2 regions of the Afipia felis ATCC 53690 genome follow, and region 2 is predicted to be linked to the other one. Evidence: riboswitches for the same ligand, from Rfam matches in the RefSeq annotation. Region 2 holds a riboswitch; the other holds the start of a gene.
The links. A riboswitch is a leader RNA that binds a small molecule or an ion and turns the genes downstream of it on or off. The one in region 2 is predicted to bind glycine.

Region 1: it holds a riboswitch for glycine, as region 2 does, so the genes downstream of both, gcvT (glycine cleavage system aminomethyltransferase GcvT) here and HMPREF9697_RS09295 (D-amino acid dehydrogenase) in region 2, are expected to answer to the same signal.

The regions. Positions count from the first base shown of each region.
Region 1 is NZ_KB375270.1:129,135-133,696, reverse strand. It holds gene alaS (alanine--tRNA ligase) at 1-1,795, opposite strand, end outside; glycine riboswitch at 1,995-2,098, shown strand; gene gcvT (glycine cleavage system aminomethyltransferase GcvT) at 2,232-3,380, shown strand; gene gcvH (glycine cleavage system protein GcvH) at 3,389-3,754, shown strand; gene gcvP (aminomethyl-transferring glycine dehydrogenase) at 3,822-4,562, shown strand, end outside.
Region 2 is NZ_KB375270.1:1,960,615-1,965,176, forward strand. It holds gene HMPREF9697_RS09290 (acetate--CoA ligase family protein) at 1-908, shown strand, start outside; gene HMPREF9697_RS09295 (D-amino acid dehydrogenase) at 1,046-2,290, opposite strand; glycine riboswitch at 2,422-2,506, opposite strand; gene HMPREF9697_RS09300 (SRPBCC family protein) at 2,584-3,036, opposite strand; gene HMPREF9697_RS09305 (xanthine dehydrogenase family protein molybdopterin-binding subunit) at 3,049-4,562, opposite strand, start outside.

The DNA of each region.
Region 1 (4,562 bases), 1.8 Mb from region 2:
AGTCGAAACGCAGCCGCTCCGGCGATACCAGCGAACCGCGTTGGGCGATGTGATCGCCGAGCACCTGACGCAACGCCTCATGCAAAAGATGCGTCGCGGAATGGTTGGCGCGGATCGCACCACGACGCGCGTGATCGACTTCGAGCTGCAGCGCGGCGCCCTTCTTCAAGGTGCCTTGCTCGAGCTGGCCGACATGGACAAACAGATCGCCCGCCTTCTTCTGCGTGTCGGTGACGCGGAAGCGCACGCCGCCGTCGCCGGTCAGGAGGCCGATGTCGCCGACCTGACCGCCAGATTCGCCGTAGAACGGCGTCTGGTTCAGCACCACGGAAGCGCTATCCCCTGCCTTCAGGCTGTCAACGCTCGCGCCATCCTTGACGAGCGCCGTCACCACACCCTCGGCGATCTCGGTGTCGTAGCCAAGGAATTCCGTCGCGCCGAGTTCCTCGCGCAGCGGAAACCAGATCTTCTCGGCGGCCGTATCACCCGAGCCCGCCCAGGATGCGCGCGCCTTTGCCTTCTGACGCTCCATCGCGTCGGTGAAAGACGCAAGGTCGACACCGATGCCGCGGTTGCGCAGCGCGTCCTGCGTGAGATCGAGCGGGAAGCCATAAGTATCGTACAGCGTGAACGCCGTCTCGCCGTCGAACATGTCGCCCTTGTGCAGCGACGCGCTCTTTTCATCGAGGATGGCAAGGCCGCGATCCAGCGTCTTGCGGAAGCGGGTCTCTTCGAGCTTCAGCGTTTCCTCGATCAGCGCCTCGGCGCGCACGAGTTCGGGGTAGGCCTGCCCCATCTCACGCACCAGTGCCCAGACGAGGCGATGCATCAGCGGGTCTTTCGCGCCCAGCAACTGCGCATGGCGCATCGCGCGGCGCATGATCCGGCGCAGCACGTAGCCGCGCCCCTCGTTCGACGGCAGCACGCCGTCGGCGATCAAGAACGATGACGCACGCAGGTGATCCGCGATCACGCGCAACGAAGGCGCCATCGGTCCATGCGGATCGGCGCCCGTCAATTCGGAGATGGCACGGATCAGTGCTACGAACAGGTCAATCTCGTAATTGTCGTGCTTGCCCTGCAGCACAGCGGCCACACGCTCGAGTCCCATGCCCGTGTCGATCGACGGATGCGGCAGCGGGTTGCGATTGCCCGGCGCGATCTGATCGAACTGCATGAAGACGAGATTCCAGATCTCGATGAAGCGGTCGCCGTCTTCATCCGGCGATCCCGGAGGGCCGCCCGGCACCTTGTCGCCATGGTCGAAGAAGATTTCCGAGCACGGACCGCACGGGCCAGTGTCGCCCATCTGCCAGAAGTTATCGGAAGTCCCGATGCGGATAATCTTCGATTCCGGCAGGCCCGCGATCTTCTTCCAGAGATCGAACGCCTCGTCGTCCTCGGCGTAAACCGTCACCAGGAGACGATCCTTGGGAAGCGCGAAATCCTTGGTGATCAGCGTCCACGCCAGTTCGATCGCACGGTCCTTGAAGTAGTTGCCGAACGAGAAGTTGCCCAGCATCTCGAAGAAGGTGTGGTGGCGAGCGGTGTAGCCGACATTGTCGAGGTCGTTGTGCTTGCCGCCGGCACGGACGCATTTCTGCGAGGTGGTGGCGCGCTGGTAGGGGCGCTTCTCAAGACCCGTAAACACGTTCTTGAACTGCACCATGCCCGCATTGGTGAACATCAATGTCGGGTCGTTGCGGGGAACCAGTGGCGAGGACGGGACGATCTCGTGCCCGTTTTTCGCGAAAAAATTGAGAAACCCAGACCTGATCTCGTTAACGCCGCTCATAACCGTCCAATCGACCTTGCGAATCCGTGCCGGACCATGCCGGGTAAAATGCAGATTTTCCACGCCGCTTTTAGACGGGGGATACCGCCCTTGTCCACAAAACGGGCGAAACCCGAACCAATGTCATTTAACGCATGTATGGGGGGATGCCGTTGCGTTGACAGCCCAGGAATCCCATGTTTTGCTGTGCAATATAACGACCCGTCACACCGGGAGAGATCGGCCGCTTTGAACTGAAAGCCGGCCGGCGCCGAAGGAGCAACCGCCCCGGAAACTCTCAGGCAAAAGGACCGTGTGAGGGACGATACATCTGGAAAGAGATACGGCCGGAAACGGTGCGGTATCCGCCGACGGGATAATACTCTCAGGCACAGCGACAGGTGGGGCTTCGGCAGGTTTTCGGGACGCCCGTCCCGGCAAACCCACAGGAGCACCGATGTCCGAGCCAGCCACCTTTTCCTCTCTGAAACGCGTCCCTCTTCATGCCCTGCATCTAAGCTGTGGCGGCAAGGTGGTGCCGTTCGCGGGCTATGAGATGCCGGTGCAGTACGCCGCCGGCGTGCTCAAGGAGCATCTCCACACTCGTACCTCCGCCGGCTTGTTCGATGTCTCGCATATGGGCCAGATCAGGCTCCGGCCGAAATCAGGCCGGGTCGAGGACGCAGCAGCAGCGCTGGAGCGTCTCGTTCCGCAGGACATCCTCGGCATCGCACCGGGTCGTCAGCGCTACGCGTTGTTCACCAATAACGAAGGCGGCATCCTCGACGACCTGATGGTCGCGAATTTCGGCGACGAGCTTTTTCTGGTCGTCAACGCCGCGTGCAAGGCCGACGACGAGGCGCATTTGCGCGCCCACCTCGCCCGTGATTGCGAGATCATCCCCCTGCCCGACCGCGCGCTGATTGCCCTGCAGGGCCCGAAGGCGGTGGATGTGCTGACCAAATTCGATACCGGCATCGCCACGATGCGGTTCATGGACAGCGGACCGCGTACGCTGCTCGACATCCCATGCTTCGTCTCGCGCTCCGGTTATACCGGCGAGGACGGTTTCGAGATCTCGGTCCCGGCGTCCGACGCCGAACGTCTGGTAACGACGCTGCTCGCTGACGCCGCAGTACTTCCCATTGGTCTCGGTGCGCGCGACAGCCTGCGGCTGGAAGCCGGGCTTTGCCTCTACGGGCATGACATCGACACCACCACAACGCCGGTCGAGGCTGCGCTCGAATGGTCGATCCAGAAAGCCCGTCGCAAGGGCGGCGCGCGCGAGGGCGGATTTCCCGGTGCGAACACCATCCTGCGCCAGCTTGAAGAAGGCGCGCCCAGCCGCCGCGTCGGCCTGAAGGCGGAAGGCCGTGCCCCGGTGCGCGAGGGTGCGCCGCTATTCGCCGATGCATCCTCCACCAACAAGATCGGCCGAGTGACCTCCGGCGGCTTCGGCCCGAGCGTCAACGGCCCCGTAGCGATGGGCTATGTGCCCACGCCGCTCGCCACACCCGGCACCGGACTGTTCACCGACCTGCGCGGCCAGCGCTTGCCGATGCATGTCGCAAAACTGCCTTTCGTCGCTCCCACCTATCAACGCTGAGGAAATCCATGACCACGCTTTTCACGTCCGATCATGAATGGCTCCAGATCGATGGCGATACCGCAACCATCGGCATCACCGACTTCGCACAAAGCCAACTCGGCGACGTGGTGTTCGTCGAACTGCCGAAGGCAGGTCGCAGCCTGAAGAAGGCGGAAACCGCCGCCACTGTCGAAAGCGTGAAGGCCGCATCGGATGTCTATGCGCCGATCTCCGGCGAAGTCGTCGAATCCAACGACGCACTCGCCGCTGATCCGTCGCTTATCAACTCCGACCCACAGGGCAAGGCGTGGTTTTTCAAGCTGAAGCTTGCCGACAAGAGCGAACTGGACGGGCTGATGGATGAAGCAGCCTACAAGGCGCAGACCGAGTGATCCTTTTCGCCATGCCGGGACAAACCCGGTATGGCGAGACCAGACAGATTTCCTTCGAGGATGTCACATGACGATGCATCGCCCAGCGAACGAACCCGCCACCACCTTCGGCCGCCGCCATATCGGTCCCTCGCCGCGCGATATCGAGGCTATGCTGGAGACCGCCGGCGCATCGAGCCTTGATGCGCTGATCAGCGAAACGCTGCCCGCCGACATTCGCCTCAATCGTTTGCTCGATCTTCCACCCGCATTGAGCGAAGCCGATGCTCTCGCCCATATGCGCGAACTCGCCGCACAAAACCGGATATTCACCTCACTGATCGGACAAGGCTATTCCGGGACGCAACTGCCCACGGTGATCCTGCGCAACATTCTCGAGAACCCGGCCTGGTACACGGCCTACACGCCATACCAGCCGGAAATCAGCCAGGGACGGCTGGAAGCGCTGTTCAATTTCCAGACCATGATCTGCGATCTGACCGGGCTCGATGTCGCCAACGCATCGCTGCTCGATGAAGCAACCGCCGCGGCCGAAGCGATGGCGCTGGCCGAACGCTCATCGTCTGTGAAAGCCAAGGCATTTTTCGTCGACCGCAATGTGCACCCACAGACGCTCGCGGTGCTGCGGACCCGCGCCGAGCCGCTCGGCTGGACGCTCATCGTCGGCGACCCGCTGCGGGATCTCGACAGCGCGGACCTGTTCGGTGCGCTGTTCCAGTATCCCGGCACGGACGGCGCAATACGAGATTTTCGCCCGGCCATCGCAGCTCTGCACGCTAAGGGCGGCGTCGCCGTCGTCGCTGCCGAC
Region 2 (4,562 bases):
TTCTTATCGGCTGGTCGCTCAAACGCCGGCGCGCGGAGAACGCCTACGCCCTGTTCGAGGCGGCAGGCATTCCGATATTCCAAACGCCCGGTCGTACCGCACGCGCCGCTGCGGGCTTGGCCCGATACGCCGCCATGAAAGCGTCGTACCGGCCGATGTCCGGCGCAATTCAACACCATGCACTGGCTCCGCAATTAAAGGGAGAAACGACACTTGACGAGCAAGCAAGCAAACGTCTGCTCGCATCGTATGGTGTACACACGCCTCGAGAAGTTCTGGTGCAACTCGATCAGGATCTGGCAGAGCGTATCGCCGGCCTGACCTATCCGATGGTGGTGAAAATCGTCTCGGAAGATATCCCACACAAAACCGAAGCGGGAGGTGTCATCCTCAATCTTCCCGATCGTCAGGCGGTCGAACTTGCAGCCGCCCGCGTCGTGGCAAATGCTAAAAATTATAAACCCACTGCAAAAATCAGCGGTGTGCTCGTTTCCGAAATGATTGGCGATGCCAGCGAAATGATCATCGGGGCCGTCAATGACGAAGCGTTCGGGCCGGTGATTGTTGTCGGGTTCGGCGGAATATTTGCAGAGGTTCTGAAGGACACAACTTACAGGATTGCGCCATGCGACCCGGCGACTGCCCGGCAGATGCTCGAAGAACTGCAGGGCTACGCTATTCTTAACGGCGCCCGCGGAAAACCGATGGCTGATGTGGATGCCCTGGTATCCGCAATCGTCGCAGCCTCAAATCTCGTTTGGGATCTGCGAGATCAGATCAAGGAGATGGACATCAATCCCCTCCTTGTTCGACCTAAGGGCCAAGGGGTGCTGGCTGCCGACGCGCTTATCGTTCCTATCGAACAGAAAGCGAAAACCCTCGACATAATCGCAACGCCAGCAATCTGAAGAATGCGGGACAATACCACTGCGAGGGAAACGCTTATGTCGATCCGGACGCTATAAGCGACCACTCAATGCCGACTTCGTACTTCCCATCTGCACCAAAAGCTGACATTCGCGTTGAGACACCCGATGCCACATCGTCAGCAGCTATTACCCCGTGCCGATTCTTCGACAAGTGTTGACGCCATTTGTGCGGTTGCGGCCGACAGAGTCCAGCCTAGATGCCCGTGCCCGGTATTATAAAAAATGCCAGGCGTGCGGCTTTTCCGGACAGTCGGCATCATATCGGGCAGCATGGGGCGCAATCCAGCCCACGGTATGACCCGGCGCGTGCTCATTCCGGGAAACAAACGGCGAGACCAGTCAACCAGCGGCTTCACCCGATCCGACCGAATATCGAGATTGAAGCCATTAAACTCCGCCGTGCCGGCAACGCGGAAGCGATCGGCACCAAGTCGACTGGTCACGATCTTCGCCGCATCGTCGAGCAGGCTGACCTGTGGTGCGGATTCCTGGCTCTGCGCATCATCCAGACAGACCGTGATCGAATAACCTTTCACCGGGTAAACATTCACACGATCACCAGCCATGCGGGCGATTTGGCGACTCCCCACGCCAGCGCAGACGATGACGCGGTCAAACTCCAGATTTTCAACTCGGCCTATTTCGGAATCGGGCTGAACCGCAAGAATGGCCGTCACCTTGCCGGCGCGACTCTGCAAATCGGTCACCGCAGCCTGATTGATAAAGGTTGCGCCCCGGCGCTGGCAGGAATGCGCGAGCCCCGACGTAAATTTGTGAATGTCCCCGGTCGCATCGGACGGCGTATAGAAACCGCCGTGGAAATCCCTCTTTAACGTCGGCTCGATGTGCTGGATCTCTTCATTCGTAACTGCCCGGCGTTCGAGCCCACTCTCGTTCAGAATCTTGTTCACCTGTTCCGCACGGCTGAAGCCGGCTGCGTCATGATAGAAATGGAGAATCCCGCGCTTCTCAAGATTGAAGTCTATCTTCTCCCGCTCAGCGATATCGAATAAATGCACCCGGGCCTCGAGCGCGAGCCGAACCGTCGCCGCTGTATTGTCACGATACTTAGGGATCGCGGCAACGAACTCACCAAGCCAGGAATATTTGTGCCAGGATGGCCGCAAATTCATGAGAAGCGGGGCGTTCTGCTTGAACATCCATTTCATGCCCTTGGCGACTGTCTCCCAGCTATTCCAGACCTCAGCATTACTTGCGGATAATTGCCCGCCGTTTGCGTAAGACGTTTCCATCGCTGCGTAAGGCTGTCGGTCGATCACCGTCACAGAATGCCCACGCGTCAACAATGCGTCAGCAGTCGTGACGCCTGTAATTCCCGAGCCAATAATTGCAATTTTCATAGTGCAGATCCCACGTTGATAGGCGATCGACCGTCGATCGCTTCGCCCCATCTGTCGCGGGTACCTGAGAGTTTTGCCGGACGAATCCGGTTATCCCCTTCGGTGGGCGTAAAACGCCTCTCTCCAGATTGTCCAACTGCACGGTCCTTGTGCCTGAGAGTTTATTGGGGGTTGCTCCTTCGACGTCGCTTGCGCGAGCTCTCCCGAACAGTTTTTGGACATTTATGATTAGATATCTTTCAAAGACAGCAGTCCGTTATCAATCCTCCTCTGCAAGATGCACCACAGGCAAACTAAACCGCGGAGTTCTCGGTGACCACCGAAGCGAACTTCGCAAAAAATTCTCCGGCCAATTTCTTTGCCGTGGCATCGATCAGGCGGCCGCCGAGCTGAGCAAGCTTCCCGCCGACATCTGCCTTGGCCTCATATGCGAGATGCGTTCCATCCGGATGATCGGACAGTGAAACTTTTGCATTCCCCTTCGCAAAGCCAGCCGCTCCGCCCTGTCCCTCACCCGTTATCGTATAGCCAATCAGCGGACTGATATCGCTGAGCGTCACCTTGCCGCTGAACGATGCTTTGATCGGACCGATCTTGAGCGTCGACTTGGCCGACATCTCATTGTCGGACACTTTTAGAAGTTCAGTACAACCCGGAATGCATTGGGCCAGAACGGATGGATCGTTCAATGCGCTCCAGACCGTTTCGCGCGACGCGCAGATGATCTCTTCTCCGCCCAGATTCATTCCATTCTCCTGTTACAACGATGCCGACCGAGTTTTGCTTTCATCCCCGCGCGAGTTGATCAGAGCCCATAGTTTCGGCGGGGTAATCGGCAGGTCTTTCGGCTCGACGTCAAAATCTCTCAAGGCGTCGGCAATAGCATTGCCGATAACACCTGCGACCGGTGCGATCGCATCCTCTCCTGCTCCCTTGAAGCCGAGCGGATTGCGCGTCGTTCTCGTGAGATCGAGGGCAAACGCCCGGACGTGCCGGAAATCCGTTGCCGTCGGCATCAGATAGTCGGCAAGTGAACCGGTCATGAGTTGCGCGCGATCGTCGTAGACAAGCTGCTCCAGAAATACGCCGCCTAGTCCCTGGACGATCGCACCGATCTTCTGGCCATGAACGATCATCGGATTGACCATGCGGCCAACATCTTCCATGGCCACGTAGTCGAGGACTTCGACATGGCCCGTAGCGATATCCACGGCAACGTGAGCCGCATGCGTTCCGTAGCCAAATGGCTTGTTTTTCGTGCCGAAAGTTCCCTCGGATTCAACGCTATTACCGGCAAGACGAACGATCTCGGCAAGCGACAGCATTCTGTCGCCATCGCGAATGAAGCCGTCTTCATAAGCAACATGATCCGGCGCGACAGACCAGGCTTCGGCAGCAATGGATTTGATCTTTGCGATCAAATGGCCTGCCGCATCGGCGATGGCGTTACCACCCATGATGATGGAGCGCGAATGAAAGGAGCCGAATCCTTCATCCAGCAGTGTCGTTGACCCGTGCAGGACCTTGATCCGCTCCATCGGAATGCGCAGTTCGTCCGCACAAATCTGAGCGAGCGCCGTCTCGATACCCTGGCCCAACGCGCAGGAGCCGATGAAAACCGTCACATTTCCGTTCGGCTCAATGCGAATCCTCGCATTTTCCTTCGGGCCGGCACCGCTGCTGTCGACAAAACAGGAGATACCAAGACCATGATAGCGACCGTCGTTTTCCTTGCCGCGGATCGCATCCTTGTCTTTCCAACCAATTGCCTGAGCACAATCGTTCAGCAATTTGAGATAGTCGCCATGATCGTAGGATGCCGGTCCTTCGTAAGGAACAAGCTGACCAATATCGAATGGAAGCTCGTCAGAACGGATCAGGTTGGTCTGACGAAACGCCAATGGGTCGATGTTCAGGCGCTTCGCAACCATGTCAAACAGCCGCTCGCGGAAGAACGTCGATTCAAACCGGCCCGGCCCGCGATAGCTGCCCGCCGGCGTTTTGTTGGTGACGACAGCCGAGACCTCGAAGGAAACATTCCGCACGCGATAGGGACCGGCCAAAAACTGAGCCGTTCTGGAGGCGAGAATTCCGCCTGTCGTCCCCATATAGGCGCCGATATCCGCAGTAACGCTTCCACGAATCCCGAGAATCTCGCCATTTTTCCGACATGCGATTTCGACATCGCAGTAAGTTTCCCGCGAATGATTGGTCGCCATCATGTGCTCGCGGCGGTCTTCCTGCCACTTCACGGGGCGGCCAACCAACCGAG